One region of the Paenibacillus sp. GD4 genome, then DNA from elsewhere that is predicted to be linked to it. Evidence: predicted binding sites of a transcription regulator. Region 1 holds the regulator's gene; the other holds the start of a gene.
The links. The regulator NrdR, encoded in region 1, represses ribonucleotide reductase genes. The targets are predictions, from matches to a motif close to AACACNATATATNGTGTT.

Region 1 (14,936 bases):
GGGCTATACCAGCAGGATGACGCGATCGAGCCGCATACGCATGTCATTTTTTATTTTACCGATGGGACGGAGCTGCGGTATAAGGACGTAAGACAGTTCGGAACCATGCACGTGTTTCCGAAAAATCTGGACTTGCAGGAGAATCCCCTTAAGAAGCTCGGATTGGAGCCGCTGGACGAAGGCTTTACCCTGAAAGCCTTTGAGGAAACCATTGCAAGAAAAACAACGAAAATCAAACCGCTGCTGCTGAATCAGGAATACATTGTCGGCATCGGGAATATATATGTGGACGAGTCCTTGTACTTGGCGGGTATTCATCCGGAGCGGGAAGCGGGATCGCTCAGCAGGAAGGAGCTTGCCAAGCTGCATGAGGCGATTGTCCGAACGCTGCAGGATGCGGTGCAGGCCGGCGGCTCCTCCATCAAATCGTACGTGAACGGACAAGGCGAGATCGGCATGTTCCAGCACCAGCTGAAGATGTATGGCCGGAAGGAAGAGCCGTGTTATTCATGCGGTACGGCCATTGTGAAAACGGTGGTCGCGGGACGGGGCACGCATTATTGTCCGAAATGTCAGCCTTTAAAACGTCAACGCGTGCGAAAGGTATAGGGGAAGGCCCGTCTTGTCTGCGGACATGCACTCTCCGCCCAGAGCTCTCATATAGATAGGTTGAGGCTTTAGGTGAGGAGGAGGGGTAGCATGCTGCCTGCGATATCATTGCTGATCTTGGCGCTGGCGGTCAGTCTTGACGGCTTCGGCGTCGGTGTCATGTACGGGTTGCGTAAAATCAGAATACCGCTTGTATCCATCGCCATTATTTCCTTTTGCTCGGGGCTGATCATTTACGGGTCCATGCAGATTGGCGTATACCTAAGTCGGTTTGTGCATCCGCAGTGGGCTAAGGGGCTTGGTGCCTTAATTCTCGTAGGGATCGGCATATGGGCGTTGTTTCAGATGTTTATGGAAAAAGAGGAGCAGGCTGACGCGTCTGATGCCGGCAAGCAACCTGTAAGCACCCCGCTTGGGGGAACGGCTGTGTATACGGTGAAGGAAATATTCACGCTGGAGCTGAAACGGTTCGGTCTGATCATCCAAATTCTGCGTTCCCCGCAGGTGGCGGATATGGACCGGTCGGGCAATATCTCTGCAAATGAGGCGATGCTGCTTGGCTTAGCGTTGTCGCTGGATGCGTTCGGAGCCGGAATCGGTGCCGCTCTGATTGGTTTTACCCCTTGGCTGACGGCGGCGGTAATCGCGTGCGCAAGCGGTATGTTCCTTACACTGGGACTTCGAATCGGGTTCCGCTATGCCGATATTCGATGGATACGCAAGCTATCGATTTTGCCCGGATTTGTTCTCATCATCATGGGTATCATGAAACTGTTCTAATTCTTCCATTACTTCGTCTTCCTAGAGGAGCATAAACATGAATATCGGATTAACCGGAGGCATTGCCTGCGGCAAGAGTACAGTTGCTTCCCTGCTCGTTCAGCGCGGCGCATTCCTGGTGGATGCCGACCGCATCGCCCGTGAGGTGGTGGAGCCGGGAAGTCCTGTGCTTTCCCGGGTGGTGGAACGTTTTGGCCCAAGCATCCTTCTGGAGGACGGGTCGCTTCACCGTAAGAAGCTTGGCGAAATTATTTTTGAAAATCCGGCTGCCCGCGAGGATTTGAACGGGATTCTTCATCCGCCGATTCGAGCCATGATGCGCGAGCAGATGGCTTCTCTCGAGTCTCAGCATCCGGACAAGCTGGTTGTCGTAGATATTCCGCTGCTTTTTGAATCCAAGCTGCAGCATATGGTTTCGGAGGTCATGGTCGTGTATGTGCCGCGTGAGGTACAGCAAGAGCGACTGATGGCACGGGACGGAATCACACGGGAACAAGCGGAGAAACGGATCGCAGCTCAAATGCCGATCGAAGAGAAAAAGCAGCTCGCGGATATCGTGATAGATAATTCCGGCACCTTGATCGAAACAGAAAAACAGGTGGACCGTTTTCTGAAGGAAAGGGGGCTGTTATGAAGTTTTTTCGAAAAAAACGAACTTTCGCTTTCCTTTTAGTGGGGTTTGTTATATTTCTTTTTCTGAGCAGCGGTGCGCTGGGGAGGATGATGTATCCGATCCATTATCAGGAGGAGATTCGGGAAAACGCGGCTAGGTATGAGCTGGACCCTTTTCTCATAGCAGCCATTATTCGGGTGGAATCCAATTATGAGAAGGACATTGAATCCAAGAAAGGGGCCTACGGGCTCATGCAGTTGATGCCGGATACGTCCTCATGGATTATTGAAACCGGCCAATTTTCACCTTCTTACGGGAGTGCATTGGATAATCCGGCCGTTAGCATCCAGCTCGGATCCTGGTATCTGAATTGGCTGCACAAGCAATTTCAAGGCAATCCATATGCGGCTATTGCAGGGTATAATGCAGGGCAGGGCAATGTCATTAAATGGCTGCAATCGAAAGAATGGGACGGAACCTTGGAGAATGCGGCTATGATCCCTTTTGGCGAAACAAGACATTACGTACAGCGTGTGGTATATTACCAGAAACGATATGAGCAGTTGTACGGAGATCATTGGAATAAGAAGTAGGCTTAAACTCTGAGAAAAGGTAAAGAAGCATTGGACAAGCTCCTTGCGGAGGTTTGTCCAATACTTCTATGCGTATTGCTCAAAACGTGGTATTATTTGAATTGACCGGCAAGAGATTGCTCAGCGATTTGTACCAGGCGGCGTGTAATGTGACCACCGATCGCACCAGTATCACGAGTAGCCATGTTACCGTAGTAACCGTCTTGTGGAATCGCGATACCGAGTTCCTGAGCTACTTCGTACTTCAATTGGTCCAACGCTTGACTAGCCTGTGGGACAACCAGAACGTTGCTGCCACCAGATTGACCTGCACCCATGTCTGTTCACCTCCTTGTCGTTGGTAATCCTATTATGCTCGTTTCCTTGGCGTTCATAACAGGTAGTGTATGGTAATACTGAAAGGATGTATCCCGCTCATGAAATGCCCTTATTGTGACTATAGTGGAACCAAGGTGCTTGATTCCCGCGCAGCCAACGAGAATAAATCGATCCGTCGCCGGAGAGAATGTGAACGATGCCAGAAGCGTTTCACGACCTTCGAGATGGTGGAGGAAACGCCTCTTATCGTCATTAAGAAAGACGGAAGCCGAGAGGAATTCAGCCGGGAGAAAATGATGCGAGGATTAATCCGCGCGTGCGAGAAGCGCCCTGTGTCGGTAGAGCAGCTGGACAAGATCGTATCCGAGGTGGAGAAACAGATCCGCAATACGGCGCACGCCGAGGTGGACAGCCGCCAGATCGGCGAGATCGTAATGGAGCAGCTGTACCCGGTGGATGAGGTTGCCTATATCCGTTTTGCCTCGGTGTACCGTCAATTCAAGGACATTAATATGTTCATGAAGGAATTGAATGATATTTTGCTGAAGCACCAAGTCGGCGGACAGGGATAACAGCATGTAAAATCAAGTGTTGACAAGCAATGATGCTCCGTGGTAATATACATTTTGTCGCCACACGGGGCCTTAGCTCAGCTGGGAGAGCGCATCGCTGGCAGCGATGAGGTCAGGGGTTCGATCCCCCTAGGCTCCATACATAAACAAAAGTTAACCGATCCAACGAGGGTCGGTTTTTTTATTTTGAAAAGGCAAGGAAAGTGTTTATCTGAGCTATACTGGTAATACCGCTTTTCGCAGATAAATGAATACAAATCGGACGAGCATTAGGAGGGAACCGGTCATCGGGAATGAAATGAGTGAAAAAGGAAAATTTCTAAAACTTGGCGTGCTGGACCTGGTCCCCGTATTCGGCAGCAGGAATGACACTTACGCCTTAGAACGGGCGGCGGAGCTTGCACAGACGGCTGAGCGGCTGGGGTATTCCCGTTATTGGGTGGCCGAGCACCATGATATGCCGCAATTGGCTTGCCCGTCGCCGGAAGTGCTTTTAGCTCATATCGGAGCCCGAACGAAGCGGATTCGTATCGGTTCAGGCGCGGTGTTACTGCCGCACTATAAGCCGCTCAAAGTAGCGGAATCTTTTCGTTTGCTGGCTGCCCTGTACCCCGGTCGGATCGATCTGGGCATAGGCCGGGCACCCGGTGGAAATGCTCATGCCAGTATGGCGCTTAGCGGCAATTTTTTGGAAAATGTAGGGCAAATGCCGGATAAATTAAAGGATATCGCCAGGCTGCTGCAAGGCAGCTACACCTATCAGGGAGAACCGGTCGGCGCCCGTCCGAATCCTTCTGTTCAACCGGAGGTATGGCTTCTCGGAACCAACAAGAAAAGCGCGGAATATGCGGCGGCATTCGGAATGGGTTACGTATTCGGCCAATTTATGAGCGAAACGGACCCCGGGGAGGTGCTGCGCGCTTACCGGGAATCGTTTGTTCCTTCGCCCCTATCCCCGAAGCCAAAAACGATGATTACCATAGGTGTTGTATGTGCGGCAACCGACGAAGAGGCAAGGAGACTGGCGCTCTCCGGCGGTTCCATGTTCCGCGAAGAGGTGCAGGCCGGACAATCGATGCCGTATTCAGAACGCAAACTTCTTGTGGGAACAGCTTCATCCGTTCAAGCTCGATTACAGGAGCTGTCGGATTTATATGGAGTTGATGAATTCATGCTTGTAAGTATGATCCCTGATTACGCCGAAAGACTGCGTTCCTATGAACTGCTTGCTCAATGCACTTTTTAATTTGACAAAAGGGCAAGTGGTACATACAATTAATTTATTCTGACTGTTCAGTATAAATAAAATAGGAATCAGGTGAACGTATGCCCAAGGTAGGGATGGAACCGAAGCGCCGAGCGGATGTCATTAATGCGGCATTAACCTGCATTAGCGTTCACGGGATGGACGGGATGACCTTAGATAAGGTTGCCGAGTATGCGAAATGCTCTAAGGGAGTAATTATTTACTATTTTAAAAATAAGGATCAGCTGATCGTGGAAGCCTTCCGGTCCTTCATGGCTTATTACGGTCTGAAGATACAATCCGAAATCGACAGCTCCATGCCGGCGGATAAAATGATCGATATTACGATGAAGCATATCCTGCCCCCATATGATGACGATAAAAGCAACGAGATGAAGCTAAATGTGTCGCCGCTGGACGGGATAGAAGCCATGTTTATCCCGATCGAGGATCAGGCGAGACTCTTTCTTCAGTTGTTCTCCAAGGCTGTATTGGACCGCAGGCTGCAGGAGGTCGTGTCCGCCAGTTACACGACGGATCTCCACGGCATCGCCAAAATTTTCGATTATGGCAACAGGACGGGGCGCATGAATGTGGAAGATCCCCAAAGCGCTGCATACGGGCTGCTTGCCATGGTAGTCGGACTCAGCTTCTTTAGAGTCGCGAACATTCCGCCCGTTCATGGCGAGGATAACCGATACGTCGGTGAGGATTATATTAGGAAGATGACAGGGGGCTAGTTGAAATGAACATTACAAAAGTAGTGGCTAACGGGGTGCCCATTGCCGTTGTGAGCGGCAGCGAGGTCGCCGTCGAGGATGCACAGTCAGCTTTGGATCTTTTGGCAACCGTGCGTTATGAAACCGACAGCGATCGGATGATTCTGCACAAATCGCTGCTGAGCGAAAGCTTTTTCGATCTGAGTACGCGCCTTGCAGGGGAAGTGGTACAGAAATTTATCAATTACCGGATGAAGCTTGCTATCGTGGGTGATTTTTCTACGTATTCTAGTAAAAGTCTCAAAGACTTCATCTATGAGAGCAATAACGGAGCCGATCTTTTCTTTCTGCCAGACGTACAACATGCCATTGACCGGTTGAGCAGGGTGAGCTAGTTGGCGAACGGGAGGATGTCGATGCTTGAGATCCCCATGGTGCCGATTCCGGCGGGTGAAGTTGAATTAAGGGATGACCGAATCAAGCGCAATTGGACGACGCGGGTGGATTCTTTTTTATTAGGGCAAGTTCCTGTTACGAGGGGATTGTATGATGCGATCATACCCAGGGCAGTCGAAGCTCACTACGAGCCACAATCTCCGGTAGTGGACGTCTCATGGCATGATGCTGTTGCCTTTTGTAATTTGCTTTCCCGGCAAGCCGGCCTGCAGGAATGCTACTCGGTAAGCGAGGACGGAGAACGTGTCGACTGGAACAGGGAGGCCCGCAGTTACCGGCTTCCAACAGAAGCGGAATGGCAGTATGCGTGTAAAGCCGGAACTGGCGGTTATCGTTACGGCGAGCTCAAGACAATAGCCTGGTATCTTGAGAATGCCGAAGGCAGGGTACATCATGTGGGGCAGAAGCAGCCGAATGCGTGGGGACTCTACGATATGCTGGGAAATGTGTGGGAGTGGTGCTGGGATGTATATGATCCCAAGGTATACGGGTCTTACCGAATTTTTCGCGGCGGGAGCTGGGCGGAAGAGGCAAGGGGATGCGGTGCCACCTGCCGCCGTCGAAGCCATCCGACGTTTCGGATCGATGATCTTGGGTTTCGTCTTGCGAGATCCTGCTAAGGGAACGATGGGGTACCCTCTTCTGCAAGAAGACCGCCATCGTGTCCAACAAGGGTAGCAAAGCTGCTAAAGTGCAGAAATCCACGATCCCAATCGTAGTTCAGAACGGAATTTGTGAGAATGAGCATCTTTAAAATCGCACAATGGCTGATAGTGTGGCAAATGGCCTCGGAATGCTGTATATACGCAGAAATCCTCTTCGCTTTGAGGAAAAGGGTGGAAAAATCTGCCTTTTTGCAGAAATGTACTAGTTTAAGGACCGTCCTGAACAGGACGGTTTTTTCTTTGGTACCTTACTGATGACAAGCACATTAGTTTGTGTTACGATTTATTCGTTTCGTGTTACGATTGATTAAGCCTACATAAAGATTCAGCCCGAACACGGTCATAGATGAGAATCGGGAGTGAGAGAGCTTGAAAAGTATCATAAGAAACTATGGGATCTTGATTCTAATCATGCTGATCCTTGCGGCAGGATGCTCGGGGAAGCAGAAGGAAACGGCTGCGGGCAATAAACAAGAGCTTCTGCTCGCCGTAGGCGGTGAGCCGGAGCACGGCTTCGACCCGACGACAGGCTGGGGAAGATATGGCTCGCCTTTGTTCCAAAGCACCTTACTGAAAAGGGATCATGCGATGAACATTACAAATGATCTTGCTACCTCTTATGAGGTAAGCGGTGACGGCAGGGTTTGGACCGTATCGCTTCGCAAGGATGTCAAGTTCTCCGACGGGAAGCCGTTATCCGCTGCCGATGTCCAATATACGTTTCTAACGGCTGCTAAGAGCGGTTCTGCTATCGACCTTAGTATCTTGAGCGATGTGGAAGCACCGGAAGAGCATGTCGTCCGGTTCAAGCTCAAAGAGCCGCAGTCAACGTTTATCCAATATCTCGTGTCGACGGGGATTGTTCCGAAGCATGCCCACGGGAAGGATTATGCATCCCATCCTATCGGCTCCGGTCCGTTCCGGCTCGTGCAGTGGGATAAGGGGCAGCAGGTGATTGTCGAACCGAATCCTGAATATTACGGGAAACCATCGGTCTTTAAGAAAATCACGTTTCTTTTCCTGAATGAGGATGCTGCTTTGGCCGCGGCGAAGGCGGGGAAGGTCGATGTAGCTGCCATTCCGGCAAGCTTCAGCAAGATGACTGTTGCGGGCATGAGGCTGGAAGCCGTGAAGTCGGTGGATAATCGGGGCATCATGTTTCCCTACGTGAAAGCAGGGAGCAAGACGAAGGAAGGCTACCCGGTCGGGAACGATGTAACCTCCGAAGCGTCCGTTCGAAAAGCCATCAACCTGGCGCTCGATCGAAAAGCGCTGGTGAATGGGGTGCTTGAGGGTCACGGTACACCTGCTTATACGATCAATGACGGCCTCCCTTGGTCGAACCCGGACGCCGCCATCAAGGATGGCGACATGGCCGGCGCCAGAAAGCTTCTGACGGATGACGGCTGGAAGGACACCGATGGGGATGGCATTCTTGAGAAAAATTCGCGCAAAGCCGAGCTTACGCTCCTATACCCTGCGGGCGATGTCAATAGACAGTCTCTGGCGATTGCTGCTGCGGATATGCTGAAGCCGCTCGGAATTGCGGTCAAGGCGGAAGGGAAGAGCTGGGATGAGATTCGAAAGCAGATGCATGCCCATCCCGTATTGTTAGGCTGGGGAAGCCATGATCCGCTGGAGATGTACAACGTATACAGCAGCAGGTTCGGCGGCGTGGAGTACTATAACCCTGGCTTTTACAGTAATCCGGCGGTGGAGGCTTATATGGAGAAAGCCTTGAGAGCAACGGACGAGAAGGAAGCGGCGGAATATTGGAGAAAGGCGCAATGGGACGGCCAAACCGGTTTAAGCGCCCAAGGCGACGCGCCATGGGCTTGGCTTGTAAACCTGGATCATTTGTACCTTGTTAAGGAGGGTCTGGACATCGGCAGGCAAAAGATTCATCCTCACGGTCATGGCTGGCCGGTTACGGATAACATTGAGGAATGGCAATGGACCGAGTGATGAGAACCTCGGCTTCGTTCGCGAAGAGACTAACCTTTTTCCTGCTGCGTAAAGGGGCCAGGTTGATACTGCTACTCCTGGCGGTAAGCAGTATCTCCTTTGCGCTTGCAGAGTACTCCCCTATGGATCCGGTGCAGGCCTACGTTGGCGCCGACCTGATGAGGGTTAGCCCCGAGCAGCGGGAGGCCATTGCCGAGTATTGGGGGCTTAACAAGCCGCCTGTAGAACGCTTCACCTTGTGGCTCGGTTCCGTCATGCGCGGTGAGCTCGGCACCTCCATGATCTATCGCCTGCCCGTGACGGAGGTCATTCATGAGAGGTTCGTCAGCTCCGTCTTTCTGATGGGGGCCGCTTGGCTGCTTTCGGGCCTTCTTGGGTTTGCCTTGGGGGTAATCGCAGCGATGAAGAGAAATACGTGGATCGACAAGCTCATTCAATGGTATTGCTATTCGCTTTCGGCAACTCCCGCCTTTTGGCTGGGGCTGTTGTTCTTGATGATCTTTGCCGTCTGGCTCGGTTGGTTTCCCGTAGGCTTAGGCGTCCCTGCCGGTGTGCTTGCGGAGCAAGTAACCCTTGCGGACCGGATGGAGCATATGGCCTTGCCCGCACTCACTCTGAGCGCCGCAGGAACAGCTTCCATTACGCTGCACACGCGTCAAAAGCTGGTTGAGGTGCTGGACAGCGATTATATCTTGTTTGCAAGAGCAAGAGGGGAGCAAGGTTTTGCATTGTTTTGGCGGCATGGACTGCGCAATGTAGCTCTGCCCGCCGTTACCCTGCAATTTACTGCCTTTAGCGAGCTGTTCGGCGGAGCGGTGCTTGCCGAGCAGGTATTTGCTTATCCCGGCTTAGGTCAAGCCACCGTGGAAGCAGGGCTCCGCGGGGATGTACCTCTGCTGCTCGGCATCGTTCTGTTCAGCACGCTGTTCGTCTTCTGTGGCAATCTGCTGGCGGAGGCGGCTTATCGCTTTATCGATCCCAGAGTGAAGGAGGGGCAAGCGGCATGAGAACTTTGGCTAAGCCTTGGAAGTCAGCTTTCAGGCTCCCTAAGCTGCACGGCCGTCAGCGCGCCCTCCTCTCGGCAGGAAGCGCTTTGGCATTTCTACTGTTCATTTGGCTTGGTTCCGTTTTTTTGCCGGAGGGGGGATTGCAATCTCAGCTGGAGCTGCGGAATGTGCCGCCCTCTCCGGAGCATCTCTTCGGAACGGATTGGCTGGGACGAGATATGCTGACCCGAACGTGGAAAGGGCTGCAGCTTAGTCTGCAGGTCGGATTCATCGCAGGCGGGATCAGTGTCATTCTTGCAACGGTACTCGGTCTCTCTGCAGCAGTCTTCGGAAAAGGGGTAGACCGGGTCATTACTTGGCTTATCGATTTATTCTTGAGCGTACCTCATCTGGTTGCGCTCATTCTCATCGCCTTCGTTCTTGGGGGCGGGGCCAAGGGCGTCATCGCCGGAGTAGCGCTAACCCACTGGCCAGCGCTGACGCGGGTGATCCGGGCGGAGGTCTTGCGGCTTCGTTCCTCCGAGTACGTGCTAATATCCAAACGAATGGGAAAAAGCGCCTATTGGATCGGGAGCCGCCACCTGCTTCCCCACCTGCTGCCGCAGCTGCTTACCGGGCTGGTGCTGGTGATTCCCCACGCGATTTTGCACGAAGCGGCGGTAACCTTCGTAGGGCTTGGACTTTCTCCGCACGAGCCCGCGATCGGAGTGATTTTATCGGAATCCATGCGTTATCTTTCCGCCGGTTTATGGTGGTTAGCCGTGTTTCCCGGTCTGTGTCTCTTTCTTGTTGTTCGAAGCATTGCTCAGCTAGGAGAGCAGTGTCGATTACTAACCGACCCGCATCATTCTCATGACTGATCCGGCGAGTTCCAGGTTCGGAGGAGAATCATATGGCTCTATTGGAGATAGAGGATTTATCCGTTCGTTTTACCCAATATACGAAAGGCATGCGCCAAAGCACGATTCAGGTGCTGCATGAGCTTCGGCTGTCGATCCATGCCGGTGAAATTGTAACGGTGTTCGGCTCCAGCGGTTCAGGCAAAAGTCTGCTTGCCCACGCCGTCTTGGGGATTTTGCCGGGGAATGCAAGCTCTACGGGAACGATTCGGTTCGGGCAGCAGCCGCTTACTCCCGAAAGACAGGCGAAGCTAAGAGGGAACCAAATTTCCCTAGTGCCACAATCGGTTTCTTACCTGGATCCGCTGATGCGTGTAGGACGTCAGGTCAGGCAATCGGTCAAAGCGGGTGACCCCGTCTCGAAGCAGAGAGAGGTCTTCGACCGGTACCGGCTGAAGCGGGAGGCGGAGAACTATTTTCCGTTTCAGCTGTCGGGAGGCATGGCAAGAAGAGTTCTTGTATCTACAGCGGTCCTAAGCGGCGCTAAGCTCATCATTGCTGATGAGCCGACCCCGGGGCTGGACCCCGCAATTGTCGGGGAAGCGCTTGGCTGCCTTCGGGAGCTGGCCGATCAAGGCTGCGCCGTCATGCTGATTTCCCATGATATCGAATCGGCGCTGACGGTATCCGACCGGGTCGCGGTTATGTATGCGGGCCGTGTGGTCGAACAGTGTCCTGCGGAGGATTTCAGCGGATCGGGGGAACGATTGCGACATCCTTACACCCAAGCATTATGGCGCTCATTGCCGCAAAATGATTTCACCCCTCTGCCCGGATCGCAGCCGTCTGCAGATGCTTTGCCGGAAGGCTGTGTATTCGCGCCGAGATGTTCCGCCGCTACCCGTGAATGCCTCGGGGCTGTACCGGCAATGAGAGAGGTTAGAGGCGGACTCGTGAGGTGCATTCATGCTTCTTGAAGGGAATAAGCTGGGCTATGGCTATGCGAACCGGCCTTGGCTTTTTAATCATGTGGATATTCGGATCGAATCCGGGGAAAGAGTCGGTTTGGTCGGTCCCAGCGGCTGCGGAAAATCGACGTTGGGCCGCTTGCTGGCAGGCTATGCCAAACCGCTCCAAGGCAATGTAACACTAGACGGAAACCCTCTTCCCGAGAAGGGATACCATCCCGTTCAAATGATCTTTCAGCATCCGGAGAAGGCAGTCAATCCAAGATGGAAGCTGCGGCGAACGCTAAATGAAGGCTGGGCGCCGGAGCAAGACCTTCTTCAGCGGCTCGGCATTGAGCCTGCCTGGCTGGATCGTTGGCCTAACGAGCTGTCGGGAGGTGAGCTGCAGCGCATTTGCATCGCAAGGGCGCTTAGTCCGCAGACTCAATTTCTGATCGCCGATGAAATGAGTACGATGCTGGATGCCGTCACGCAAGCGCAGCTGTGGCATGCCCTACTCGAGGCGGCTCGGACGCGCAACATGGGGATGCTTGTCATCAGTCACGAACGGCACTTGCTGCGGCGCGTCTGTCATCGGATCATAGAGTTTCCGGCAGCGGGAACGATGGAACCGCAATAACGGGTCCTTTTCATATAGCGGGAGGAGTTCCTAGAGTGGCTGCCGAATGGGTTATGACAAACGGATATAGAAGGGAGCCGGCCGGTCCGGCCGTCATGGCCCCTGGCTCTGACGAGAGCCGCCGGCGACGAAGATGACTACTATCAGCTTTAGCGTCATGCAGCCACCGCAGGCTATAAGCAGGGATATCGAATGTCTGCGAATCGCAACGCACACGGGACATCAGCCGCTTGATGTCAAGGTATGCCCGAGCGGGTACCCGGGGATCGTATTTCAGCTTGCTGCCGACCGTACCTCTGCCATCGAGAGCATCGCCATCCGCTCCGCGAAAACGACTGCGATCCCGTTCCTGTTTCTTCATGGCCAAGGGTCGGAGCCAAGCATCATGCGCTTTCACGGCAAGCCTTACACCACGATTCAGATCGTCTTCAAGCCCCATGCTTTGTACAGCTTGTTCGGCTGGGACGCTTCGCTTCATAATCAAGGCTTTTTGGAGACCCATCAATTCGGAGCTGAGGGACTTGAGGAAGAGCTTCGGCAAGCGGGCTCAACGGACGAACGAGTCGAATTGCTGGGCCGCTTTCTTACGGCGAGGAAGGAACAGACGCATGCTCGGGACGAGCTCATCGAATCGACGCTTGATTACATACGTGATCATATCGCAACGATTTCCGTGAAAGAGCTGGTAGCCTCCTTTCATCTGTCGGAACGGCAATTCCAGAAACGGTTCGCCCGGGTCGTAGGGATGCCGCCGAATTTATTCATTCGGGTAAGGAGGATCAATGAAGCGCTGAAGCGGATGCATTCCGGTGCGTATGAACGGTTGTCCGATGTGGCCTATTCGCTGAACTATTACGACCAGTCTCATTTTATCCGCGATATGAAATTGTTCTCTTGGGTAAGTCCGAAGCATATCGCGATGAAGGTCAGTGAATTTCACAGTGATTTAGCCGGGTCTTCTTATCTGTAGAAGGACGGTTTTGTCCAATTTTTTCAGTCATCCTTGGGGTATGATGAAGTTGTTCCCATAACCGATTACCCCCTGAGGAGTGACGAGCAAATGAAGAAGATTAAAGTGCTGAACCGGATATCGATTGACGGTTACTTTGCCAGCCCGAACGAAGCGAGCTTCGGTATGGACTGGTTTATCCATGACCCGGAGGTGGACAAGGCAGTACATTCGATCGGCGGCAAAATGAATACGCTGATTTTGGGAGGGACGACTTACCGCGGATTTGAACAGTATTGGGTTCCTGTTTTGAACGATCCTTATGCGCCCCGGCAGTTGAAGGAGATCGCAGAGGAGTTAAATGACATGACCAAGATTGTTTTCTCCAGAACGATGACAGCTTCGAAATGGGATCATACCCGGATTTATCCCGACCGATTGCTGGAGACCGTACATCAGCTGAAACTGGAGGCCGATTCCGATATTCTCCTGCTGGGCAGCGGATCCATTTTACAGCAGCTAGCTCGGGAAGATTTGATCGACGAATATATTTTTATCGTCACCCCTGTCATTTCCGGCGGAGGAAAGCCATTGTTCCAGGATGTGAAACAGACCGGGCTTACGCTGGAAAAGGCGATCACGTTCGCATCCGGTAACGTCGTGCTTCATTATACGGTTCAGCGGTAAAGCAAAAGCTGCGATAGATCCATAAACCCGGTATAGTAGGCTCTGTGGCTGTTGACGATAGAGAAAGGCCGTACTTATAATGAAGTCATGTCGATGAACATCCTATCCACCAAATTATACATGCCCCCGTCGCGGCCTAAGGTTGTTCGGCGGACTCGCCTATTGGAGCGGCTGAATGAGGGGATGCACCGCAAGCTGACCATCGTGTCCGCACCTGCGGGTTATGGCAAAACGACGCTTGTCGCCGAATGGCTCGCCGGCTGCGGAAGAACGGCCGTATGGCTTTCCTTGGACGAGGGCGACCACGATCCTGCACGCTTTCTCACCTATCTGACGGCTGCCCTGCAGACGATGGACAGGAGTATCGGAGAAGGCGTATTTGCTTTGCTTGCCTCTCCCCAGCCGCCGCCTTCGGAATTCATTCTAACTACACTGCTTAATGATATAACATCCGTTCCTTACCCGTTTCACCTCGTGCTTGACGATTACCACGTGTTGGATGCAGGTCCCGTCGATAAGGCGATTACCTTCCTGCTTGACCGCATGCCGCCGCAGATGCATCTGGTCATAGCAACCCGCAAGGACCCCTCGATTCCCTTGGGACGGCTGCGTGCCCGCGACCAGCTTACGGAATTACGCGCTGCAGACTTGCGGTTCGACTTCCCCGAAACAGTTGAGTTTCTTGGAGAGGTCATGGGCCTCAGCTTGTCGAACGACGAAATGGCGCATCTTGATTCCCGTACGGAAGGCTGGGCTGCCGGCCTGCAGTTAGCTGCGCTATCCATGAAGGGCGATTCGGGCATATCGGGCCGCAGCGCTTCCTTCACAAGCACCCACCCCTTCGTACTGGACTATCTGGTGGAAGAGGTGCTGAAGCGGCAGCCTGCCGCAATACAGACCTTCCTGCTGCGAACCTCGATCCTCGACCGATTCTGCGGCCCGCTCTGCGATGCGGTAATGGCCGGTGCTGAGAGGGAGCAGCCCCTCCCACCCGGGCAGGAAGTCCTGGCGTATCTCGAGCAGGCCAACCTGTTCCTTGTCCCGCTCGATCAGGAGAAGCGCTGGTACCGCTATCACCATCTCTTTGCAGAGCTGCTGCGGCAAAAGCTTCAGCCGATGTCAGAGATCGCTCCGCTTCATGTGCGTGCCAGCGAATGGCTGGAAGCACAAGGCTGCGAGCTGGAGGCGTTTCACCATGCGGCCGCAGCGGGCGAGACGGCCCGGGCCGTTCGGTTAATAGAGGGCAAAGGGATGCCCTTACTCTTTCGTGGAGCGGTGACGCCTATCCTGAATTGGCTGGCATCGCTGCCCGAGGAGGAGCTGGACGCATG
Region 2 (14,936 bases), 250 kb from region 1:
ATTTTAAAGAAAGCAAAAAAAGTCCGTACCATCGAGATACGGACTGTTAAACTGATTTCTATACACCTAACTGAATATATATAAATTTCCCATGGAATATGAAATTAGCTTCCCAATCCAATTGAACTTTTCCTATTTATTATGAAAAATCGCACGCGCGCGCGAACGTTTTTGTTTTATGGAACAATAGATTCGCTCGTACCCCTCAACTACACTTGCTATAACCGCACTGGCTGCAGGACTTGCACCCCTCTGTATTGACCAACGATGCCGAGCCGCAGGAAGGGCAAAGGTCTAGCGAGGTTTGAACCGCCGGTGCCGAAGCAGCAACACTTTCCGATTCCGCCCCTATCACCTCGCGGGTAGCCGTGATATAAGCATCCGCAGCATCATAGCTTTCTCCATGCATCTCAAGCGCCTTCGCCACAGCGTCGGCAATGGATTCGACCCGGTTCACCCCGAAGCCGATGGCGCCAGAGCCTCCGATCCCCTTCAGATGCTTGATAAGCAGCTGCGTTTTGTTTCCGTGATCTCCATAACGCAAGAATAACGAGCAGACTCGGCCCAGAGCCTCCGACATCGCGAATACATCCGAGCCGGCCTTGCCGACATTGAGGAAGATCTCACTCGGACTGCCGTTCATATCGTTAATGGTAATGTACGCCATGCCAAACGGCGTGTTGATCTTATACGTAGCGCCCCGAAGCACTTGAGGGCGGCGTTTGTATTCCTTATCGATCACCCGTTCCGTAACAGGAAGAACCTCGGCAGCCGTAGGCAAGGAAGTATCCTTTGCTTCCTGCGCTTTCTCCTTCTCCTTCTCTTCTTCCTTCTTCTCGGTAGAGAGCACTTGAACGTCCCGACTGCCGTCGCGATAAATGGTGACGCCTTTGCAGCCTAGATCAAACGCCAGCTCATACAGTCGTTTGGTCTCCTCCACGGTAAAATCAGCCGGACAGTTGGCTGTCTTGGATATGGAGCTGTCCACCCAGCGCTGAATGGCCGCTTGTGTTCGAATATGATCCTCCGCCGACAGGTTCATTGCGGTTACGAAGTAATCCGGCAATTCCTCTCCGGGATGCAGGTCCATCCATTCCTGAGCGATCGGTACTAGCTGCTTGTCATAGCCCAAACGGCTTTGGCGATAATACTCGAAAGCGAAATACGGCTCAATTCCCGTGGAAGTGCCCACCATCGTCCCCGTACTGCCCGTCGGCGCCTGAGTGATGACCGTAACGTTACGCATTCCCTTTTGCTTAATGGCTTCGCCTACTTCAGGGTACGCCGCAACCATGTTCTTCATAAAACCGCTCTGCAAGAACGGCTCGGACTCAAAGTTGGAGAAGGCCCCCTTCTCTTCAGCGATCTCCGACGAGGCCAGATAAGCTTCCTTGGCCATAAACCCGTACAGCTTATCAAGAAATGCCAGCGATTCGGGACTGCCATACCGGATCCGGAGCTTAATCATCAGCTCGGCGAGGCCCATCGTCCCAAGCCCGACACGGCGTTCCCCCTGCTGATTGACACGATTCTCCTCAAAATGATAAGGCGTCTTATCGATCACGTTATCGAGGAACCGCGTCGAATATCGTACGACCCGTCCAAGCTCATCCCAGTCCACATCATGCTTGTCGGCATCATAGAACTTCGATAAATTTACGGCGGATAAATTACAGACTCCCCACGCGGGCAGGCCCTGTTCTCCGCACGGATTCGTACAAATGATCGGGTTGAAATACCAGCTGTTCGACATCTGGTTATAGTACTCCATAAAGACGACGCCCGGCTCAGCCGACTTCCAAGCGGATTCGATGATCGTGTGCCAGACCTCGCGGGCCTTGACCGTACGATATTCCACTACACGCTTGCCCAGCTTTCTCCAGCGGTCAAGGTCCCCGTCCCATAGCTCATCATAATCCGGGTCGCTTGTATCCGGGAACAACAGCTGCCAGTCCAGGTCCTCCTTCACCGCCTTCATGAAGCTGTTGCTGACGCAGACAGAGAGGTTCGCGTTCGTAATCTGCCCCATGGTTTGCTTCACGGTTATGAAGTCCACGACATCGGGATGCCAGTCGTTCATCATCAGCATGAGCGCCCCGCGCCGGCTGCCCCCCTGTTCAATCAAACCCGTGGTGTAGCTGAACAAGCCGCCCCAGGACACCGCTCCGCTGGAGGAACCGTTCACACCTTTAACGATGGCTCGTCGCGGGCGCAATGAGGATAGGTTGATCCCTACGCCGCCTCCGCGTGCCATGATCTCGGTCATCTCCGACAGCGTAGCCATGATCCCGCCCCGGCTGTCCTTGGGCGAAGGGATGACGTAACAGTTGAACAAGGTCAGCTCGTCGCTGGCGTCTGCCCCAGCAGCAATGCGGCCCCCCGGAACCAGCTTCCAATCGTCCAGCACATAGCGAAACTTTTCGGTCCATTCCTTGCGCTTCTCCGGAGCCTCAACGGAAGCCATGGCCGAAGCGAGACGGTCCCACATTTGCTCCGGTGTCGTCTCAACGGTAAGCGTAAGCTTTTCCACCGAGGAATCAACCAGCTCTCCATTCCTTAGCCTTACCTTCACGGATTGCCCTTCACGGCTGATCACCTCGCCGACCTCTTTGGCCGGAAATTTCGGATCATCCTTCGTCAGTACCAGGACCGTGTCCCCAACCGCAGTCGCACTCGTGTCCGCCTTCTTCATAGCGTAACGGTCTAAAAAAATCTTCTCGCTTAACCCCTCAAGCTTCATACGCTGCATCGTCTTCACCCGGAACCCTCCCGAAAATATATCCCTATATAGGAATCACAATATGTAGTATGTAATTACAATGATACTATACAATATATTGTGTCCGCAATAACAAGTCTGTGATTTTTCTCTCTTTATTCCTCCTCATCTTTGACATTTTTGTGTACCCTTGCTACCCTAAATACATCTTACCACGCTTTAAAACAGGCATCAAACATATGTTCTCACCAACATAACAGAACCTATTCAGGAGGCCCTTATGTATTTATATCAAGACAAGTTTCTTCCTAAGGAGGAACTCCATATCTCTCCGGAGGACCGCGGATACTACTTCGGCGACGGGATTTATGAGGTGTTTCGCGTTTATAACGGACAGCTTTATGAGCCGCAAGGACATTGGGACCGGCTTCATCGGACGGCAAAGGAGGTTCGCATCCCCCTTCCTGCCGACACGGACAAGCTTCAGGAGCAAGTCCTCCAGCTTATTCAACTGAACAAGCTGTTGGAGGGTACGGTCTATCTCCAGATCACTCGAGGCACCGCCCCGCGGCAGCATCCTTTCCCGCAGGACGCCCAACCTGTACTCATGGCCTATACGACCGAGGTGAAACGCCCTCTAAACACCATGGAATCAGGAATTGCCGCAGTAACGATGGAAGATATTCGCTGGCTCCGCTGCGACCTGAAGACACTGAATTTGCTCCCGAATGTACTGGCCAAGCAGCATGCCCTTGACCAAGGCGCCTCCGATGTCATTCTCCATCGCAGCGGCACGGTAACCGAATGCAGCGCCTCGAACATCATGATGGTTAAAGACGGCGCCGTTTACACACATCCGGCCAACCACCTGATCCTGCACGGCATTACGAGAGCCGTCGTCCTGAAGCTGGCGAACCGGCTGGAGATCCCGGTCCATGAACATGCGTTCACATTAGACGAGCTGGCCAATGCCGACGAAGTATTCATAACCGGTACAACCGTAGAAGTCACACCCGTTGTCTCGATCGACAATCGTCCCATAGCCCAAGGCACTTCCGGCCCCGTTACTAAGCGATTGCAGCAAGCCTTTGAATCCACAATACCGCAATAAAGAAGAAAAACCTTCGGAGAAGCCCCTAAAGGCTATCTCCGAAGGTTCCACTCCGCATGTCCGTATTTTTCCGCCGCAAGCTGTTCCGCGAGCTCCACCTCGTACGAGGTCGGCTCTTCCCGCTCGAACCGAACGTTCAGCCCCTCGGCTAACCCTCTCTCAAACGATTCCTTCACTTGATCCAGCTCCACCGCCGGGCGACCTAGGTCCCTCAGGATATCGTTGATCGCGACAGCCTTTTTAACAAATTGCTGTTTCATCCTCTCCATCACCCGCTCACTCGGGAACCGAAGCAGTCCGAACAGCTGCTCCACATCCAGCTCGAGGAGAATCGAGCCGTGCTGCAGCACCACACCCTTTTGCCGGGTTTGCGCACTGCCGGCCACCTTCCTGCCTTCCACAACCAGCTCGTACCATGAAGGCGAATCGAAGCAAGCCGCCGAGCCCATCGACGCGTACTGACGCTGCTCCTCCTCCGACGCCAAGGACACCATCGCAGCATCCAGCCCCAGGTGCCGGAAGCCGAGCAGCAGCCCTTCGCTTAACACCCGGTAGGCCTCCGTTACTCCTCGCGGAATCCCCGGATAGCTCTCAGCCACAATGATGCTGTACGTCAGCTCCCGATCGTGCAGCACCGCACGGCCGCCGGTCGGTCTTCGCACGAAGCCGAGCCCCTCCCGTTCCACGCGCTCGAGATCTACTTCCCCTTCCGCCTTCTGAAAATACCCGATCGATAGCGACGCAGGCGACCAGCCGTAGAATCTGACGGTCGGAGGCACCAAGCCTTCACTGTGCGCGGTAAGAATCGCTTCATCCAGCGCCATATTATAAGCGGGAGAGCATGCTCCCGAATCAACCAAACGCCATACCTCTTCCTTCATAATCTGCTCACTCCTTCTGTCCTGCTTACCGCACCTCCTGCCAAAAAGGCAGAACGCTACCTATCATCATAATGCATTCGCGTTTGGTTTGAAAGCCGCCCTTTTCGTACATACTAAATTTTAACTCTGATAGATATCCGCAGACCGCAAAGGAGTGCACCGATGAAATCAACCCAGTCAAAAGAACACGTGCGACAACTGAACGACCATGTGCAGCTTCATTTTGACAGAGAGTGGTTCGAGGAGCTGCACGCCAGAGCGTTGAAAAACGGCCCTTGGGACGATTGGACCATGTTCCAGCTTGCGTATGAGGCGGAGGAGTCAGGGCTGATTCGCAGCTTCGACGAGCTCCAGTGCCTTACTCACCTCCCGAATCTGGTACCGATGGACCATCAGATCGATACGGCCAAGAAGGTGCTCACCGAGATGCGGGGACGCGCCATACTCGCCGATGAGGTGGGACTCGGTAAGACGATCGAAGCCGGCCTTATATTAAAAGAATACATGATCCGCGGGCTGGTGACCAAAGCCCTTATTCTTGTCCCCGCTTCCCTGGTGCTGCAATGGGTCCGGGAGCTGAATCAGAAGTTCGGCATCCCCGCCGTAGCGCAAAAGAAGGAATACATGTGGGCATCGAATAATATCGTCGTAGCCTCCATGGATACCGCCAAGCGCGATCCTCATAGAGACATCGTGCTCGGACTCGAGTACGACATGCTGATCGTAGACGAGGCGCACAAGCTGAAGAACAAGAAAACAACCAACTATAAATTCATAAATGAGCTTCGTAAAAAATATTGTCTCCTTCTGACCGCCACTCCGGTGCAGAACGACCTGAAGGAGCTGTACAATCTAATCACCCTGCTGAAGCCCGGCCAATTAGGAGGACAAACGAGCTTTCAAGCCAACTTCGTGGTCGATAAGCGCGTTCCGAAGAACGAGGACCAGCTGCAGCAGGAGCTGTCCAAGGTCATGATCCGCAACCGCCGCAGCGACGGCAACGTGAATTTTACGAAGCGGATCGTCCGCAACATCCCGCTTCAGCTTTCTCCGGAGGAGCAAGCGCTTTACGACGGCGTCACGAACTTCGTCAAGGGACGATACGAGGATGCAGCCGGAGATATCAGCAGCATTCTAGCGCTGGTGACGCTTCAGCGGGAGGTGTGCTCAAGCCGTGACGCCGTGTTTATCACCCTCGTGAACCTGTTCAAGAAAACGGCTGAGGATTCGCCCCTCCGGGCCAAAATCTGGGAGCTCGTCGAGCTCATTCGAAGCATCAAGTCTAACACGAAGGCGAATAAAGTCATCGAATTGATTCAGCAGATCAATGATAAGGTCATTATTTTTACGGAATACCGAGCCTCACAGGAATATTTGCTTCAATATTTGAAAGAACACAAAATAACGGCGGTCCCTTACCGCGGCGGCATGAACCGGGGCAAAAAGGACTGGATGATGGACCTGTTCCGCAACCGCGCCCAGGTGCTGATAGCAACAGAAGCCGGCGGCGAGGGGATCAATCTGCAGTTCTGCAGCCATATGATCAACTTCGACCTGCCGTGGAACCCGATGCGCGTGGAACAAAGGATCGGCCGCGTTCATCGTCTCGGGCAGAAGGATGATGTGAAGATCTACAATTTGTCCACGACCGGGACGATTGAGGAGCACATTCTAAACCTCCTTCATGAAAAAATCAACATGTTCGAGCTCGTCATCGGAGGACTGGACACGATTCTGGAACGCTTCGAGAAGAAGACGTCACTGGAGACTCATCTCGCGAAGCTCATTCTCACCTCGAGCAGCGAAGACGATATTCGTAAGCAGATGGATGATCTTGGACGCTCCTTCTATGAAGTGAAGGATGAGTATGAGCAGGAAGCCTCGGAAGCAAGCCGGCTTACCACCATGCTTAGCGCGGTAGGGCAGACCGTGACCGAGGGAAGGGAGGACACTCGTCCATGATGCAAACGGAGCAAATTCGAAGCTATGTGATGCGTTATCTGGAGGCGGAGCAATGCGACATTGTCGAGAAACACCCTGCTTACGTGACGGTCAAGCTCTCCCCTTCCGCGGATAAGGACTTGAATCACCGCCCTTACTACTGGAGCTTCGTCGAGCGGACCGGCGTAACGCCGGAAACGATGACCTGCACCCTCATCTTCGAGCCCGAAGCCTACCGCGAGCTGCACCCTCAGCCCCAGGGCATGATGCCCGGCATGGCTCCGGCGGCCGCGCCGCCAGGCATGGCCCCTGTCCAGCCTGCCGCTGCCCCGCAAACAGCACCGGCGGCGCCCGGTCAGCCGGTCGTTGCATCGGGGCAGCCCGCGCCCGGCGCTCCGCCGCAGCAAGGAGACAGCATTCTCGGCCGCTACTTCGGCTTCGTGCCGACCAGCTTCACGGCCCGGATCCCGCGGGACGAGCTGACCTTCGGGAGCCGCAGGCTCGAGCAAATCTTCGCTGCCGTGCGAAGCAAGGGAAGGTTTGTCCGGTTGTTCGAGGCTTATGTGCCGGAGCAGCCGAAGAACGCGCCGACGAAGCCCTACGAATCCTGGTTTGCCGTGAACTTTAAGGTAGAGCTGGCCTGCGATATGAAGCGAAGCGAGATCCATTCCATCGGGATCCATCTGCAAACCGGAGAAATTCGAGAAAGGTTTCACGATAGTATTCGTACGAAGAAAATGACACCCAGACTGCCGAATCACGTGTATGTCACACCGGACAAGATCGCTCTGCAGCGCGCTGTCCTGTTCCTGGAGGAGCATCTGGAGCAAAAGCTTAGCGGATATGACCATCGTTGGGCGGAGGAGGCGAATTTGCGTCTTCAAGACGAGCTGGATCGGATCCGAGCCTACTATGAGCCGTTGCTGCAGGCTGCAGAGGAAGAACAAAGGCCGGAAATCGAAGCCCAATATCAAGGCCGCGAGCAAGAGATCGAATGGCAGTACCAGCCGCGGATCCATATTTCCGTCATCAACTGCGGTTTGTTTCATTTCCCGGCTGCGAATGGAGCCATCTCCTAGCGAAATGTGCGAACAAACGCACAATATAGGGAAAACTTTTTTGGAGCCGCCTACAAGTTCTAACAAACTTTTTACCGGCATATGATTTACAATAAAGGCATATTCTCGCCGGCAAGCGCATAGGGCCAGGGCCTTTACCCACCAAATCCAAACGCAAGCAGGTGAACTATGATGAAATTTCAAGCGATACGGCTGGCTGTTTTGCTGCTGGGGACAAGCCTCCTGGCAGTGTGGCCGCTCACTTCCTCGGCTGTGCCCGAGGCGGTGCCTTCCGTGTCTTCGCAGCAGCAGGCCATACAGCAAGCCGTCCAAAAGGCGCTCCCGCCAAATGAGCAGCTGCCCGTAGCCCCCTCGCTGAATGAAGCGGTGAATCGGTTCTTTCAGCAGCTTGCCGCACAGAAGGGCTTCGAGTCTTGGCAGGAAGCTACGTGGACAAGCTACCCGCTAGGTCCGGGCTCCCATGGCTGGGTCATTCTGGTTAAATCGAACGGCCAAGAAATCGGCTATATGATCGTTCACGCCGCGCAAGAGGGTACGTATCAGTTAACGGAATACGGCAACGGCGAATATCCGCTCTTCAGCTTTCAAACGCTGTATCAAACCTTGATGCAGCAGGAACTTATCCCTTCCTCCTTAGTTAGATGGTATGTCAGTCCGCTGCAGGCGGTATGGGAGCTGACATTAGAAGGCAACTCCGGCGAGCCGCTGTACATCGACGCCAAGACCGGCGAGCTGCTGCCTCTGACCAAAGACGTTCTCCAAGAATCGATGTTGTCCGGCTCCATGAATGCGTTCACAAAACCGGAGCCTGCGCATACAATAATAGAAACAGGTACGACCGCACCGTTTGATCCTTACGCGAAGCTGCCGTGGGTAGTGGAGCCGGGCGAAACGGGCGGGCAGGTACATCATCCTTATCAGGAACTGAAAGCTGACCTGGTAAGTCAGCGGAGGCTCACCTTCGCAGCGGAGCTGTTTGACGGACGGATTACCGTTCCGCTTGCCGTTACCGGCTTCCAGGAATGGTCCGACAGCAGCCGGTATATGCGGGTTCATCAGGATGACGAACGGTTCCTGCCGTTTGAAGCGATGGATGCCGCAGGTTATTTCTTCCCTTAGGTTTTTCTCCTCCTTTTCCCTATATAGAAAAGCTTCCCAATCCCTCCGAAAGGAGCTGAGAAGCTTTTCCTTTTTTATTTTCCGCCTTATTCATCCTGCTTGTCCCTCGCCAGCCGATGCCTCAAAGGCTTTGTCCACATACGCAGCGCCAGCGGAAGCATCCCGAACCACCGGGTTTCCCAGTGCTCGCGTCCCTCACGCTGACTGGCCCGCACCTGTTTGCGAACCTCCTTCGGCATTTCGATATATTGAACGACCCGCTGCGTGACATATTTGACCAGTTCATCGCTTTTTGCCATGACTAAGCACCTCCCTTTCCCATTATGGCCCATTCCACTTCCACGCAAACAAAAAAACCTGCTTGCGCCGCAGAGCGGCAGACAAGCAGGTACGGCTGTGTATCATTAGACTTCTTCCGGTGCGTCCAGACCGATCAAGGCCAGACCGTTGCGCAGGGTGATTTGAACCGCCTTGACAATAGCCAAGCGTGCCGCGCGCAGCGAAGCATCCTCCACCTTAAGAATCGGACACTCATGATAAAAATGATTAAAGCGCTGCGCCAGATCGACCAAGTATCGGCTGACGATCGACGGCTCCAGCTTATGCATAGCCTGCTCTACCCGCTCTTTAAACAGGTACAGCTCCTTAAGCACAGCCTGAGCCTCAGGGTTGTGAAGATGCTCCGTATGCAGCTGATCCGCAGTCAGATCGAACGCATCCGAGACGTCATCATTCGATTTGCGCAGCACACGGCTTGCTCTCGCATGGGTATACTGGACATAAGGCCCTGTTTCGCCCTCGAAATTCAAGGCTTCCTCCCATGAGAATACGATATCCTTGATTCGGTTGTTGCTCAGATCGTTAAAGATGATCGCCCCGACGCCGACCTTGCGGGCCACTTCATCCTTGTTCGGCATGGACGGATTTTTCTGCTCGATGATTTCGCGGGTCTTCTCAATCGCTTTGCCGAGCAGTTCCTCAAGGTGAATGACGTTCCCTTTACGCGTGGACAGCTTCGCGCCCTCCAGACTCACCTTGCCGAACGGCACGTGCTGAAGCTGCGAAGCCCATTCGTAGCCCATCAGCTCGATGACCTTGAACCATTGCTTGAAGTGCAGGCTTTGACCTGCATCCGTTACATAAACGCACTTTTCGAAATCGTATTCTTTCTTGCGGAACAAAGCGGCAGCGATATCGCGGGTATGGTACAGCGTGCTGCCGTCCTTCTTGAAGATCAGCACAGGAGGCATATCGAATGCATCCAAGCGTACGATCGTCGCTCCCTCATCTTCTTCAAGCAGCTTCTTCTCCGTCAGTTCTTCAATGACTGCAGGCACCTTGTCAACATAGAAGCTTTCGCCTCGATAGGAATCAAACTTCACACCCAGCAGGTCGTACATCTTCTCGAATTCCTTCAAGCTGATGTCCACGAACCAGCGCCACAGCTCCTGCGCCTCCTGATCGCCCTGCTCCAGCTTCACGAACCAGGCTCTGGCTTCGTCCTCCAGCTCCGGCCGCGCATCCGCCTCATCGTGAAACTTCACGTAAATGCGCTGCAGCTCCGAAATTCCTTCGGCCTCGACGGCTGCTTTATCTCCGAACATCTTGTAAGCGACGATCAGCTTGCCGAATTGGGTTCCCCAATCGCCGAGGTGATTCACGCCGACCGAGTTATAGCCCAGAAACTCAAAAATTTTATATAACGCATTGCCGATCACCGTAGAACGCAAATGTCCGATGTGAAATGTCTTCGCAATGTTCGGCGAGGAGAAGTCGATAACCACGTTCCGTCCTTGTCCGATATTTTGCGAGCCGTACCGCTCCCGCTTCTCCAGTACCTCCTTCAGCACCTCCGCTGCGAACCAGCTGCGATCCAGGAAGATGTTGAAGTAGCCAGCGACGGCTTGCGCTTCGCCAAATGCAGGATGCGCCTGGAAGCTCGACTTAAGCTCCTCGGCAATGACCTGCGGCGACTTGCGAAGCTGCTTGCTCAGCTTGAAGCAAGGAAGAGAAAGATCCCCCATTTGAGGGTTAGGCGGGTATTCGATCAGATCGGCCAGCTCCGCTACGCTCAAGCTCGGGACTTGAGCCGCCAGCTGGTCGGCAAGCAATTGTTTTACATCCATATAAGGTTCCCCTTTCATCCGATACCGGTAAAGAACTCGGCTGCAGTCTAGGTAAAAAAGCACCCCATCAGGGGTGCCCCGTAAGCTTCCGTTGCCAGTTCTAGCATAACTTACATTATAACGTTACGTGAAAAACGAGTCAAGGCGATAGCCTGACTCCTTCTGACGGCACAGCCAAACTTTGCATGGATAATTCCCTGCCGTTTGCGACATATCTAACCTGTAACAGCCTTACCTATTACTCATCCAGAACAGGAGGAACCTGCGATGCCTTTACTTCCATTCGAACCGTTCCGTCAAGTAGAGCAATGGCGCCGAGACCTGGACCGGATGCTCGGAGGAGGCTTTCCGTCGACCTTCGGCTTCCAGCAGGAATTCGGTGCCCCGAGAATGGACGTGTATCAGACCGACAATGAGGTAGTCGCGCATTGCGAAATCGCCGGTCTGGAACGCAAGGAGGACGTAGACATCCAGATGGAGCGCGGCATGCTTACCATCTCCGGCCAAATCAGCCGCTCAAACGAGATCAAGGAAGAGCAGATGCACCGTACCGAACGCTATACAGGCCGCTTCCACCGCTCGGTCAGCCTGCCGGTCGAAGTACAGACGGAAGGCGCAACCGCCTCTTACCGCAACGGGATCCTCGAAATCCGGATGCCGAAGGCTAAGCCGACGAATCGCCAGCGGATCGATGTCGATTTTCACTAAGCCAGGGAATAAGAATAGCCTGAGGCGGCCGCCTCAGGCTATTCTTATTCAAAGCATCTTCTGCATCAATACGACATCCAGCAAGCGGTCGAATTTGAAGCCCACTTGGCGCATGGTACCCACCAGATCGAAGCCAAAGGCACGGTGCAAATGGATGCTGGTATCATTGCCCTCCACGATGCGGGATAAGACGGTATGCAGCCCGCCGGCTTTACCGGCTTCCAGCACCGCGCCCAGCAGCGCTCGTCCGGTGCCCTTTCCCCGTTGGCCCTCCATGATGTAAAGCGACAGCTCCGCCGTTCTCGCATAGGCCAGGCGGTCCGAATATTGGTTTAACGAAGCCCAGCCGATCACAGCTCCCTCCCGCTCGGCGACAAGCACAGGATACATCGCACCATGCTTGCCGAACCACTCCAGCTGCTGCTCTAACGTTCTGGGTACGGTATCGAAAGTGGCTACGGTATGCAATACGGCTTCATTATAAATATCCAGGATCGCCGGGACGTCCTCTAAGCTTGCCATTCGTATTCTCATGATTACTCCGGTCTTCCTCTCGTATGAAATGAAAAAACCACTTGATATCTAATGATAGCAAGTGGTTGATCGTTGCAAATCGGATGCGGTCGAGAGGACTCGAACCTCCACGGCTGTTACACCACTAGAACCTGAATCTAGCGCGTCTGCCAATTCCGCCACGACCGCGTATGTGCGCCATGCAAGGTATTCGCTGAAATAAGTAAGAAAGGAATGCGGTCAAGAGGACTCGAACCTCCACGGTATTGCTACCACTAGAACCTGAATCTAGCGCGTCTGCCAATTCCGCCATGACCGCATATTCTCATTTACACCTGCGACCCTTTCAAGGGGACAAGAAGTATAATATCACCGTTTCAGATCGAAGTCAAACCCTTTTTCATAAAAAATATGGCTAGTGCAGCCAGCTCCACACACCCCAAACAATCAAAGCCCAGAATGGGATGGTAAACAAGATGCCGTATACCGTTCCCTTCAAAGCGGAACCTTCCCTTACCATAAGGTCGGCCTCCTCTCTCTAATGAGACAAAGTATGGAATACAGCATATGCGGAAGGTGCTTATCCTATGCCAAAGTTGTTCTTGCTAAGCGAATGGAAGCATATCTTAGAACGAAGGGGGAATTCGGATGGCTGTCGTTCAACTAGCCGGCGGGGTACTGCTGGCCTTGCTGCTATGGAATTTATGCAAGCTAACCTTAAGGACGCTCTTCGGGATCGTCGGGCTGACCATCGTGATCTGCTTGGTCTTTCCGGGGCTGCTCCTGATCGTCGGCGGACTCGCCTTTATCGGCATCGGTATGCTGGCTACGCTCGGTCTGCTGGTGCTTCTTTCCGCTTTGCTTCAGGGCCGCTAACGAAAAAAAAGGTCCCGCAGGACCTCCCCAAACTGCTAGCCTACCATAATCAAGCGATCTTTCGATGGGCTTGTCCGGGCAAGGAACTCATCCCAATCCAGCCTCTGCCAGCCCTCGGCTTTCCGCAGATAGGCTACATTTCTCACGACCACAACGTCACTCGCGAGCAAGTCAACCCCCACATATTGCAGCGCAATGTCCGCGTGAAATCGTGACCAGGTATGGATATCCGCCCACAATGCCTCCAGCACTTCATGAGCTGAGCAGCCTGGCCGCTGCAGCCTTTTGGAGGTGTGCGCCAAGTGAAATCTTGCCGGGTCCGTAACCGGCTCTCCCGAATACACTCCCCAGTGGTCCCTGCGATAATTATTCAGCTGATAAATATGTACTTCCACTTCGTCATACCTCGTCGTCATCATGACTCACACTCCCGGTCTGTGTTAATCACAGTTTACAATCGAAATGTCAACGAGTTTCAGCCCCTATGTTAATTGTATGTAAAAGCTTCGGCGGCAGCGTTAAAATCAGCCCTCGCGCAACGCACGCAGTCCCTGCTGGGCTGCCGAAGTTAACGACGAGACGTCCGGCTCTGCCTGCACTTGAAACAAATGCGTCCCCGTTCCGGGACGAGCGGGATTCAGCATAATGACCTGTCCTTCATATGCCCCGTCAGCTGTGGCCTGCACCTTCAGCACATAATGATCGCTCAGCTCAATACAGTCACTCGGCAATCCATAGCTCACAGCCATTCCTCCCATACCATCAGTTACAAAGTAGGATGTCCCAGGGAATACCGATTCATTCTCCCTGTGGCGTCCACAGCTCCGCTCTCGGCTCGGCAAAAGGCTGCACGTAATAGGAGCGATCCAGCTTCAGCACCCGGCGATTGGGCCTTCGGATCAGCATGGATTGATCATCCCAAGCGACGACATACCCCTTCACATCATTAGCCGGATCGGCATCTCTTATCACACGAACCAGCGTCCCTGCCACACGGAATGCATCCAGCTGTTCATCGGTCAACATCGATAGGTCTCCTCCTTTGGATAAACTTGTTTATAGCGCCTATGTTAAGAATACACCAAATTCGGGATACAATAAAACCGAATGGACTACAGGACTGGGAGTGAGCCCCGAATGGATAAGAAAACCTACTATATTGCCGTAGGAAGCGGAGAAATTCTAGAGCCGGAGGACATGATCGGCAATTACGAATTTGAGATCGAAGCTACAGAGGAGGAGATCGACCAGCTGCAGGAATTGTTCGAGGAGGCATCTGAAGCGCAGCAAGCTACAGCCTTCCGCTCCCACATCCCTTACAGGGAATATCATCAGGACAAGGAGAACGATTTCTACGACTTCAATCTGACCGCTATCTATCGGAAGCTCCACGAGCTGGGAACTCCGGAGACGCGCAAGCATATTGAGAGCATGAATGTGCTCGGCGGTACAGCCTTCGGCAAAGATTTCGACGAGAGCGGAAGCAATGAACGCTGGGTATAGGCAAAAAGAAAAACCTGTAGTCTTCGCCTATCGGCGACAGTCTACAGGTTTCATTATATAAGTGCGGTTTATCCGACGTGCTCGCGAGAGTCATTCGTTTCAAACCAGTAATCCAGTACCTTGCTTGACATCACACGACGGTTAATGTACTCGATCTGCTGCGTAGAGAATTGATCCTCCCACGCAATGTCCAGCTCTTTGCAAAGCTTGACAACGGTTAACAGCTCCGACCATGCAACGTAGCGCTTATACCAAAAAAATTGGGGATGCTCAATCATATAGGGATACAGGTCATCAAACTCTGTATGCTTACAATCAAGGGCACGTTCGAAATGAACTTTGGCCTCCATTAATTTGGTC

Region 2: a site for NrdR is predicted at 2,827-2,844, ahead of RAC89_RS04245 (adenosylcobalamin-dependent ribonucleoside-diphosphate reductase). Genes of this name have one in related genera too.

The regions. Positions count from the first base shown of each region.
Region 1 covers NZ_JAVCYK010000001.1:1,164,701-1,179,636, reverse strand. Annotated here, with positions in the region: gene mutM (DNA-formamidopyrimidine glycosylase) at 1-609, shown strand, start outside; gene ytaF (sporulation membrane protein YtaF) at 700-1,389, shown strand; gene coaE (dephospho-CoA kinase) at 1,427-2,023, shown strand; gene RAC89_RS05640 (lytic transglycosylase domain-containing protein) at 2,020-2,595, shown strand; gene RAC89_RS05635 (alpha/beta-type small acid-soluble spore protein) at 2,688-2,912, opposite strand; gene nrdR (transcriptional regulator NrdR) at 3,012-3,485, shown strand; tRNA gene RAC89_RS05625 (tRNA-Ala) at 3,552-3,624, shown strand; gene RAC89_RS05620 (LLM class flavin-dependent oxidoreductase) at 3,784-4,731, shown strand; gene RAC89_RS05615 (TetR/AcrR family transcriptional regulator) at 4,812-5,471, shown strand; gene RAC89_RS05610 (DUF4180 domain-containing protein) at 5,477-5,845, shown strand; gene RAC89_RS05605 (formylglycine-generating enzyme family protein) at 5,867-6,526, shown strand; gene RAC89_RS05600 (ABC transporter substrate-binding protein) at 6,983-8,536, shown strand; gene RAC89_RS05595 (ABC transporter permease) at 8,524-9,543, shown strand; gene RAC89_RS05590 (ABC transporter permease) at 9,540-10,403, shown strand; gene RAC89_RS05585 (ABC transporter ATP-binding protein) at 10,436-11,359, shown strand; gene RAC89_RS05580 (ABC transporter ATP-binding protein) at 11,349-11,969, shown strand; gene RAC89_RS05575 (helix-turn-helix domain-containing protein) at 12,127-12,939, shown strand; gene RAC89_RS05570 (dihydrofolate reductase family protein) at 13,030-13,605, shown strand; gene RAC89_RS05565 (winged helix-turn-helix domain-containing protein) at 13,693-14,936, shown strand, end outside.
Region 2 covers NZ_JAVCYK010000001.1:912,696-927,631, forward strand. Annotated here, with positions in the region: gene RAC89_RS04245 (adenosylcobalamin-dependent ribonucleoside-diphosphate reductase) at 206-2,758, opposite strand; gene dat (D-amino-acid transaminase) at 3,000-3,830, shown strand; gene RAC89_RS04255 (lipoate--protein ligase family protein) at 3,863-4,711, opposite strand; gene RAC89_RS04260 (DEAD/DEAH box helicase) at 4,874-6,673, shown strand; gene RAC89_RS04265 (YqhG family protein) at 6,670-7,731, shown strand; gene RAC89_RS04270 (hypothetical protein) at 7,900-8,850, shown strand; gene RAC89_RS04275 (YqzE family protein) at 8,937-9,149, opposite strand; gene argS (arginine--tRNA ligase) at 9,255-10,976, opposite strand; gene RAC89_RS04285 (Hsp20/alpha crystallin family protein) at 11,244-11,684, shown strand; gene RAC89_RS04290 (GNAT family N-acetyltransferase) at 11,733-12,218, opposite strand; tRNA gene RAC89_RS04295 (tRNA-Leu) at 12,303-12,386, opposite strand; tRNA gene RAC89_RS04300 (tRNA-Leu) at 12,433-12,516, opposite strand; gene RAC89_RS04305 (hypothetical protein) at 12,846-13,073, shown strand; gene RAC89_RS04310 (hypothetical protein) at 13,109-13,492, opposite strand; gene RAC89_RS04315 (hypothetical protein) at 13,598-13,816, opposite strand; gene RAC89_RS04320 (hypothetical protein) at 13,872-14,099, opposite strand; gene RAC89_RS04325 (hypothetical protein) at 14,211-14,576, shown strand; gene RAC89_RS04330 (hypothetical protein) at 14,645-14,936, opposite strand, start outside.